DNA from 2 places in the Actinocatenispora thailandica genome. Region 2 is predicted to be linked to the other one. Evidence: riboswitches for the same ligand, from Rfam matches in the RefSeq annotation. Region 2 holds a riboswitch; the other holds the start of a gene.
What was found. A riboswitch is a leader RNA that binds a small molecule or an ion and turns the genes downstream of it on or off. The one in region 2 is predicted to bind cobalamin.
Positions count from the first base shown of each region.

Region 1: it holds a riboswitch for cobalamin, as region 2 does, so the genes downstream of both, Athai_RS19200 (ribonucleoside-diphosphate reductase subunit alpha) here and Athai_RS27385 (ABC transporter substrate-binding protein) in region 2, are expected to answer to the same signal.

Region 1 is NZ_AP023355.1:4,315,797-4,320,211, reverse strand. Features, by position in the region: gene Athai_RS19200 (ribonucleoside-diphosphate reductase subunit alpha) at 1-1,984, opposite strand, end outside; cobalamin riboswitch at 2,176-2,382, opposite strand; gene Athai_RS19195 (PhzF family phenazine biosynthesis protein) at 2,724-3,593, opposite strand; gene Athai_RS35320 (replication-relaxation family protein) at 4,393-4,415, opposite strand, start outside.
Region 2 is NZ_AP023355.1:6,113,876-6,118,290, reverse strand. Features, by position in the region: gene Athai_RS27395 (ABC transporter substrate-binding protein) at 1-847, opposite strand, end outside; gene Athai_RS27390 (GntR family transcriptional regulator) at 1,109-1,774, opposite strand; cobalamin riboswitch at 1,941-2,068, shown strand; gene Athai_RS27385 (ABC transporter substrate-binding protein) at 2,150-3,106, shown strand; gene Athai_RS27380 (FecCD family ABC transporter permease) at 3,037-4,137, shown strand; gene Athai_RS27375 (ABC transporter ATP-binding protein) at 4,232-4,415, shown strand, end outside.

The DNA.
Region 1 (4,415 bases), 1.8 Mb from region 2:
TGATCGACTGTACCGAGCCCTCGGCGCGCCTGATCCGCTCCCGGATCGGCGCCGTCCACAGCCCCAGCCTCTTCAGCTCGCGCACCAGGTAGGTGTTGATCTGCAGGAACTCCCCGGACATCGTCTCGCGCTTGAACAGGTTGGAGACCTGCGGTTCGATGCACTCGTAGCAGCCGGCGATGGAGGCGATCGTGGCGGTCGGCGCGATCGCCACGAGCAGCGAGTTGCGCAGGCCGTGCGCGGCGATCGCCGCCCGCACCGCGGACCACCGTTCGGCCTGCGCGGGTTCGCAGTCCCAGAGATCGGGGTGCAGGGTGCCGCCCGCCGCCCGGGTCTGCTCGTACGCGGGGTGCGGGCCGAAACGCTCGGCCAGCCCGGCCGACGTTTCCAGCGCCGTCAGCAGGATCTCCTCCTGTACCCGGGTCGACAGGGCCCGCGCCTCCGGCGAGTCGAACGGCAGCCGCAGGAGGAAGAACGCGTCCTGCAGGCCCATCAACCCGAGCCCGACCGGACGCCACCGGGGGTTCGACGCCCCGGCCTGCTCGGCGGGGTAGTAGTTGAGGTCGATGACCCGGTCCAGGAAGACCACCGCGGTCCGCACCGTCGCCCGCAACTTCTGCCAGTCCACGCCGTCGGCGCCGACGTGCGCACCCAGGTTGATCGAACCGAGGTTGCACACCGCGGTCTCGGAGTCGCTGTTGACCTCCAGGATCTCGGTGCACAGGTTGGACAGGTGGATCGTGTTGCCGGGCAGGCCCGTCTGGTTGCCCAGCCGGTTCGCGGTGTCCTTGAACGTCATCCACCCGTTGCCGGTCTGCGCCAGGGTGCGCATCATCCGGCCGTACAGGTCCCGGGCCCGCACCGTGCGGACCGCCTTCTTCTCCGCCGCCCGGTACGCCGCGTCGAACGCCTCGCCGTACAGGTCGGGGAGTTCGGGCGCGTCCGACGGGTCGACCAGCGACCAGTCGCCGTCCGCCTCGACCCGGCGCATGAACTCGTCGGGGATCCAGTTGGCGAGGTTCAGGTTGTGCGTGCGGCGGGAGTCCTCACCGGTGTTGTCCCGCAGTTCGAGGAACTCCTCGACGTCCGGGTGCCACGGCTCCAGGTAGACGCACGCCGCACCCTTGCGCCGGCCGCCCTGGTTCACCGCCGCGACGCCGGCGTCGAGTGTCTTCAGGAACGGCACGATCCCGTTCGACCTGCCGTTCGTACCGCGGATCAGCGCACCGCGGCCCCGCACCCGCGACCACGAGATGCCGATGCCGCCGGAGAACTTCGACAGCCGGGCCACCTGGTGGTACCGCTCGTAGATCGAGTCCAGCTCGTCGCGCGGCGAGTCCACCAGGAAACACGACGACAGCTGCGTGTGCCGGGTCCCGGAGTTGAACAGCGTCGGTGAACTCGGCAGGTACGCCAGGCTCGACATCAGCCGGTAGAAGTCCACCGCCTCGCCGGGGCTCTGCGACAGCCCGCACGCGACCCGAAGCAGCCAGTACTGCGGCGTCTCCACCACCAGCCGGGAGTCCGGATGCCGCAACAGGTACCGGTCCGCGACGGTGCGCAGGCCGAAGTACTCGAACCGCCGGTCGCCGTCCGGGTCCACCGCGTCGTCGAGCTTGCGCGCGTTGCGCGCCACGAACCCGGCCGTGCCGTCGCCGATCAGACCCAGCCCGTGCGCGTACCGGATGGACTGGCTGAAGCTCGCCACCCCCTGCCCGCGGACCTCCTTGTCCACGAAGGCCGCCAGCAGCCGTGCCGCGAGCCGCGAGTACTGCGGCTCCGCACCGATCAGTTCGGCCGCGGTCTGGATCGACAACCGGTCCAACTCGGCGGTGGTGGCCCCGTCGTACAGCCCGCTGATGGTCTTGGTCGCCACCCGCAGCGGATCGACCTCGTCGAGGTCGGACACCCAGCGTTCCACCGCCCGGACGATCTTGTTGACGTCCACCTGCTCGGTGACGCCGTCCCGCTTGCGCACCCGCATCACGGGTCGTCGCTGTTCCGACGCCGCGCGATCCGACGTCTGCTGCTCTTGCAGCACCGGCACATCCCCCTCGTCCCACGCCCGAAGGTCGTCGGTGCGCAGGTGAAGGACGCCGCCGGTCGGCCGCGGCGGAGCCGCCGTTCCGGCTGAGGGCGTCGGCCGTCCCGCGCGGCCTTCGACCGCCGCACGCGACGCGTGCGGCGCTGCTGGCAGGTCTTCGGACTCGTGGGCGTCGTGCTGTCCTACTGGCCGTCGCTTCCCAGACCGATCCGGTCCAGTGCCGTGTGACGGCGGTCGTTCCCACTCACCGCTGCGGGGCAGTCCCGGACTCACACCGGGTTCCCTCTTGCCTCGGCCGCCGCGGATGCGACAGCCGAACCAGCTGCACGACCCACTATATATGGCCGCCCTATCGACGTCATGCACCACATGCTGTGTCGGAGTGTCGCGGCCGGAACACCCGCACCTCCCCCCCTCGCCGACGACCGAGCCGGAGATGTTGCTCAGCCGATGCGCCCGCGCGCGGCGGCTCCAACGACGCCGAGCCGGCGGCTCCAACGACGCCGAGCCGGCGGCGCCGTTCGCCGCCCGAGGGGACGGCCGGATCGTGCCCGGGCGCCGTCCAGCAGCAGCCACGGCGGAGCCGCGGCGCCGCACGTGCGACACCCCGGTCCCGGCCGGCCAACCGGCCGGTATCCGGCTCGCCGCCCGCGTTCGTGGTCTTTCCGCGCGACGACCCTCAGGTGCCCAGCTGTTGGAAGGCACCGGGGAGCGGGAGTACTCGGCTGATGCGAGCAGCGCCCGCCAGGTGAGCGCCACGGCCCGAGGGACCCTGCACGGCGGCGGCCGTGATCGTGGCGCGACTGCCCAGGGAGTCGCCCATGTCCACGGCGATCTCCGTGCACCCCCGGTCGGCCAGGTGGACCGCGAGGCAGGCAGTGCTGTTGGCGTTGGCGATGTCCTCGGGAACACCGATCGACGGAGCGAACATGCGCGCCGCCACCCGACCTGAGGGCCCCGGAGCGGAGTACACGTAGCAGCCCAGCAAACCCAGCCTGTCGCAGGCCGCGTGGAGCCGGTTCAGGTCCGGGGTCAGAGCGGCCAGGGCAGACCGGGTCGTGACGGGGACCAGCAACCGTGGTCGTCCGACGGCGGCCACGCGGATGCCAGGCGCGAGCACGTCCGCCGTGATGCCGACGGCGGCGAGGACGAGATCGCGCTCGGCCCTCGTCGGCTCGCGCAGCTCGACCGGACCGGCATCGAACGACGCCGTGACCCATCCATCCGTCCGTACGGCCCGGCCGCTGAGGACGTGCCCCGGCGTACGGAGCGTCGTTCGATAGTCCCCGCTGGCAGCATGGTGGGCGAGGAAGGCCAGCGCCGCGATCGTGCCGTGACCGCACGCCGGCAGTTCCTCCTCCGCGGTGAAGAACCGCAAAGCGTGGGCCGCTGCGCCGGTCATCTCGTGCGGCGAGACGAAGACCGCGTGGGAGGAACCCATCAGCTGTGGTACCCGTCGGCGTTCGGCATCGGTCATCGGCGCGTCCAGCAACACCGCGGTGGGACTACCGCCGTGGCCGTCGCGCAGGCACGCGTCGACGATCGCCACCCGCCGGGCACTCCCCGTCATCGGCTGCACGGTGTGTGCCCTTGGTCGAGTCGAGCCGTCACTCCGGCCGGGCCCGGGGCTCGGCGGGGAACGTCGGGCGAGGTGCACGACTCGTACGGCATGCCTGGCGCCATCCGACGTCCGAGCGCCGGGCTGGTGGGGGAGCGATGCCGTCGCCGCGGCAACCCGCTACCTGGCATGTGAGCATCTTAGTTCGATTTTCGAACCACTCCATGCATCGGTGCAGGAGACATGGAGGTATTCGTCACGCGCTGTCGCCGCAGCCTCCGTGCGGCAACGTGGAGGGGATCGGGACCGCGGGCGTGAGGTGCTGACCTGCTGCCGTCAGCGGCGGCGTGGTTGCGGCCGACCGCAACACAAACACCTCGCGTCATCGCGAACGCCACCCGGGGACGCACGTCCAACGAGCAGATCGATTCGGCCCCGCTTCCATCATCGACGCTGGGTCAACCCGCCACGGGTCGGCACTGAGCACAGTTGCCCCGACGGGTCCAAGCATGAGGCGTGAGAGGCCCTGTAGCTGCCGGAGCAAGCTCGTCGTAGGTCGCAGCCGTCGACACTCGCTTCGGTGGCACGACCGACCCGCCCGACACCAGCGTGGCGTTGCCGTGCGCGAACCGGTGGGCCACGGTCATGGCGGCCCGTCACGATGACCGCTCACCCGGGGCGCGAGCAGGCCCAAGTGTTCGCCGAGTTGGTCACGGCGACGGCGGCCTGTGCCGCCCATCGCGAGCGCTGCGCGGTGCACGCTGGTGGCAGCCTGCCACTACCACGGGCATCACCGACTCGCCCGACGCCGGA
Region 2 (4,415 bases):
CGGGCAGGATCTTCAGGCTCTTGTCCGCCGACAGGGTGCCGACGTCGGAGGTCGCGAGCCGCTCCGCCACCTGGATGTCACCGGACTGCAGGTTCGCCGACCGGACGTTCGCGTCGGTGACGATCTTGTAGACCAGCCGGTCCAGCTTCACCTTGGCCTTGTCGTAGTAGTACGGCGACCTCTTCAGCACGATCTGGCTGCCGGAGGTGCGGCTGACGAACGAGAACGGGCCGACGCACTGCGGGTGCGCGCCGAAGTTCTTGCCGTACTTGCGCAGCGCGGCCGGCGACATGATCATCCCGGCCCGGTCGGCGAGCTGCGCGGCGAGCGGGGCGAACGGGCGGCTCAGGTGCAGCCGTACCGTGTGGTCGTCGACCACCTCGACCGAGGTCACCGCGCCCAGCTCGCTCTTGCGCGACGACGTCGGCAGGGTGAGGTCCCGGACCAGGGTGGTGCGCACCGCCTGCGCGTCCATCGTGGTGCCGTCGTTGAACTTCAGCCCCTGCCGCACCGCGATCGTCGCGGTGCGGCCGTGGTCGGAGAGCTTGGGCAGCGCCGCGGCGAGCTGCGGGACGATCTTCAGGTTCTCGTCGACGTCGTACAGCTTCTCGCACATGTTGGCGAACACCTCGCGGGCCACGAAGGTGTTCGCGGTGGTGGGGTCGAGCGCGTCGGGATCCTGGGACAGCCCGACGGTGAGTGTGCCGCCGTCTCGTACCGGTCGGGCGTCGAACGGTGCCGACCCGGTGAGCTGCTTGCCGACGCTGGTCTCGGTGCCCGAGCAGGCCGCTGCCGTCAACAGCAGCGGGACGACCGCCAGCGCGGCCACCAGCCGACGGGTACGCATGGGGGACTCCTCGAACCTTGGGGGTGTGCTGCGCCACTCGGGTCGCCGCCAACGGCTTCTGTATACAGGATCCAAGTACCGGCACCAGGATCTTCCTACTATGTGAACATCGCCGTGACACCAGGGCACTTCAGCATCACCCACAGCAACACCTGGCCTCGTTGATCATGGTGTTGTCTCGGCGAGAGCGCATGCGCCAGCGGACAACGCCATGATCAACAAAGCCGGAGGGAGCGCCGGGGGAGCGCGGGGTGGGGTGGGTCAGGGGGTGGGGTCGGTGTGCGTGGCCGCGTGCGCGAGATAGGAGCGGCGCGCGGCGGCCACGTGCGCGATCGCCAGCGCCTGCGCGGACTCCTCGTCGCCGGCCACGATCGCCGCGTAGATCCGCTCGTGCTCGGTCAGCGACTCGCCCGCCCGGGTGTACGCGGTCTGCAGGAACACCCACTGCGCCCGCCGCAACAGCGGCCCCACCAGCTGGTGCAGGTGCTCGTTGCCGGAGGCGGCGGCCACCTCGGTGTGGAACCGCGTGTTCAGATCCGCGACCGCCCCGACCTGGTCGGCGTCCCGCTGCTCGTCCAGCACGCTGCGCAGCCGGGCGAGCGCCGCGCCGTCCCGCCGCCGGGCGGCGAGCCGGGCGGCCAGCCCCTCCAGCGCCATCCGGATGTCGAACAGTTCCTCCGCGTGCGCCGGCCGGGGCCGCGCGACCGCCGCGCCGCGCCGCGGCGCGACCTCGACCAGGCCCTCGGTGGCGAGCACCCGGATCGCCTCCCGGACCGGGTTGCGGGACACGCCGAGATCCTCCGCCAGCCGGTCCTCGACCAGCCGCTCGCCGGGCGGCAGCAGCCCGGTCAGGATCCGCTGCCGGATCTCGTCGGTGACCAGATCGCGCAGCGGGACATGGGACGAACCCAGCGTGTGCTCGGACATGATCTGCATACGGTATGCAATCCGCGCCAGCATTGCTCGCGCGGCCCGCCATCTGGACACCCGGCCGGCCGGCACCGGCAGCGGCCCCGCCGCCGCTGTGGCGGGAAGCACGGTGCGGCGATGCGGCCCGCCCGCGGGCGTAGCGCGGGGAAGCACGGTACCGGGAATGCGCTACGGTCTTGGCGGACCGTGTCGAAGCGAAGCCGGTGTGAACCCGGCGCTGTCCCGCAACTGTGATGACCGGCCCCGATCCGGGGGCGGTACGAGCCAGGTCGCCTCCGGCACGGATCGCGTACTGCGCTTGCGAGGAACGGGCGCCCCGCAGACAGCATCCCCTGTCGGCGACAGCCGTTCTTCGACCGACAGGAGGACACCATGAGAACGTCACTGCGCCGGCTCGCCCCGGCGCTCGTCGCGCTGACCGCCGCGGCCGTCGCGCTGGCCGGCTGCGGTTCGTCCGGTTCCGCCGGTACCGACGCCGGGGCCAGCGCGTCCGCCGGCACCGGCTCGTTCCCGGCCACGGTCAAGGGCTCGGCCGGCAGCGTCACCGTCGACCGCCGGCCCACGCACATCGTCTCGCTGTCGCCGACGACGACCGAAATGTTGCACTACATCGGAGCCGACGGCCAGGTCAAGGCGGTCGACGACCAGTCGAACTACCCGGCGAGCGCGCCGCGCACCAAGCTGTCCGGCTTCAAGCCGAACGTGGAGGCCATCGCCGGGTACGACCCGGACCTGGTGGTCCTGTCGTACGACACCGGCGGCGTGGTCAAGGGCCTGCGGAAACTCAAGATCCCGGTGTACGTGGCGAGCGCGGCGACCACCATCGACGACAGCTACCGGGAGATCACCGACCTCGGCACGCTGACCGGGCACGCCGACGGCGCGAAGCGCACCGTCCAGAAGATGAAGTCCGGCATCGCCAAGGCGGAGCAGGGGCTGCCGAAGCGCACCGCCAAGCTCAGCTACTACTACGAGCTGGACCCGCAGCTGCACACCGCGACCAGCAAGACGTTCGTCGGATCGCTGTTGCGCCAGCTCGGCCTGACCAACATCGCCGACAAGGCGGACAAGGGCGGCACCGGCTACCCGCAGCTGTCCAAGGAGTACCTGGTCGAGGCGAACCCCGACCTGGTCTTCCTGGCCGACACGAAGTGCTGCGCGGCGTCGGCCGCGACGGTCGGCAAGCGGCCCGGCTGGAACACCCTCACCGCGGTCAAGGACAAGCACGTGTACGGGCTGAACGACGACATCGCGTCCCGCTGGGGCCCGCGCGTCGTCCAGCTGGTGCAGGCCGCCGCCAACGCCGTCCAGGCGGTACCGGCGACGTGACCAGCCGGCTGCGGCTGCGTTGGGTGCTCGCCGGGCTCGTCGCGGTGGCGGTGGCGCTCGTCGCCGGCCTCGCGTTCGGGCCGGTGTCGCTGTCGCCGGTCGACGTGGTCACCGACCTGGTGCACCACCTGACCGGCGGCGCGGTACCGACCGGGCTGTCCGCCCGCGACGACGCCATCCTGACCCAGCTGCGGCTGCCCAGGGTCGTACTCGGGCTGCTGGTCGGCGCCATGCTGGCGCTGTCCGGCGGCTGCTACCAGGGGGTGTTCCGCAACCCGCTGGCCGACCCGTACCTGCTCGGGGTGGCGGCCGGGGCCGGTCTCGGCGCCACCACGGTCATCGTGCTGCGGCCCGGCTCCTCGGTGACCGCGCCGCTGCTGGTCCCGCTCGCCGCGTTCGTCGGCGCGCTCGCCGCGGTCGCGGGTACCTACCTGCTCGGCGCGGCCGGCTCCCGGTTCCGCTCGACGGTGACGCTGATCCTCGCCGGGGTGGCGATCGCCGCGTTCTGCACCGCCATCCAGACCTACCTGCTGCAGGCGCACAGCGACACCATCCAGGAGGTGTACTCCTGGCTGCTCGGGCAGCTCACCACCTCCGGCTGGCACGAGGTGCTGATGCTGCTGCCGTACGTGGCGGTCACCTCGGTGGTGGTGCTCGCCCAGCGCCGGGCCCTGGACGTGCTCAGCGTCGGCGACGAGGAGGCGGCCAGCCTCGGCCTGCACCCGCAGCGGATCCGGGTGGTGCTCATCCTCGCCGCCACCCTCGGTACCGCCGCGGCGGTCGCGGTGTCCGGCCTGATCGGGTTCGTCGGCATCATCGTGCCGCACGCGGTGCGGCTGCTCGCCGGTTCCAGCTACCGGATCATCCTGCCGCTGTCGCTGCTGTTCGGCGCCGCGTTCCTGGCGCTCGCCGACCTGCTCGCGCGTACCGTGCAGGCCCCGGCGGAGATCCCGATCGGCGTGGTGACCGCGTTCTTCGGCGCGCCGTTCTTCGTCGTGGTGCTGCGGACCACGAAGCGGGTCGCGCCGTGACCGGGCGTGCGCGGGCGACCGGCCGGGACCGTGCGGTGTCGCCTGCTGTCCGGGCGGGCCGCAGCGAGGGCCGGGCATGAGCATCGACGAGGCGATGGTGTCCGCCCGGGGCGTCGGCGTCCGGATCGGCGCCGCGGCGTTGCTGTCCGATGTGGACATCGACGTGGCGCCCGGTGAGTGGCTGACCGTCATCGGGCCCAACGGAGCCGGGAAGTCCACCCTGCTGCGGGTGCTGGCCGGGCTGCTGCCGGCGGCCGGCGAGGTGCGGATCGGCGGCA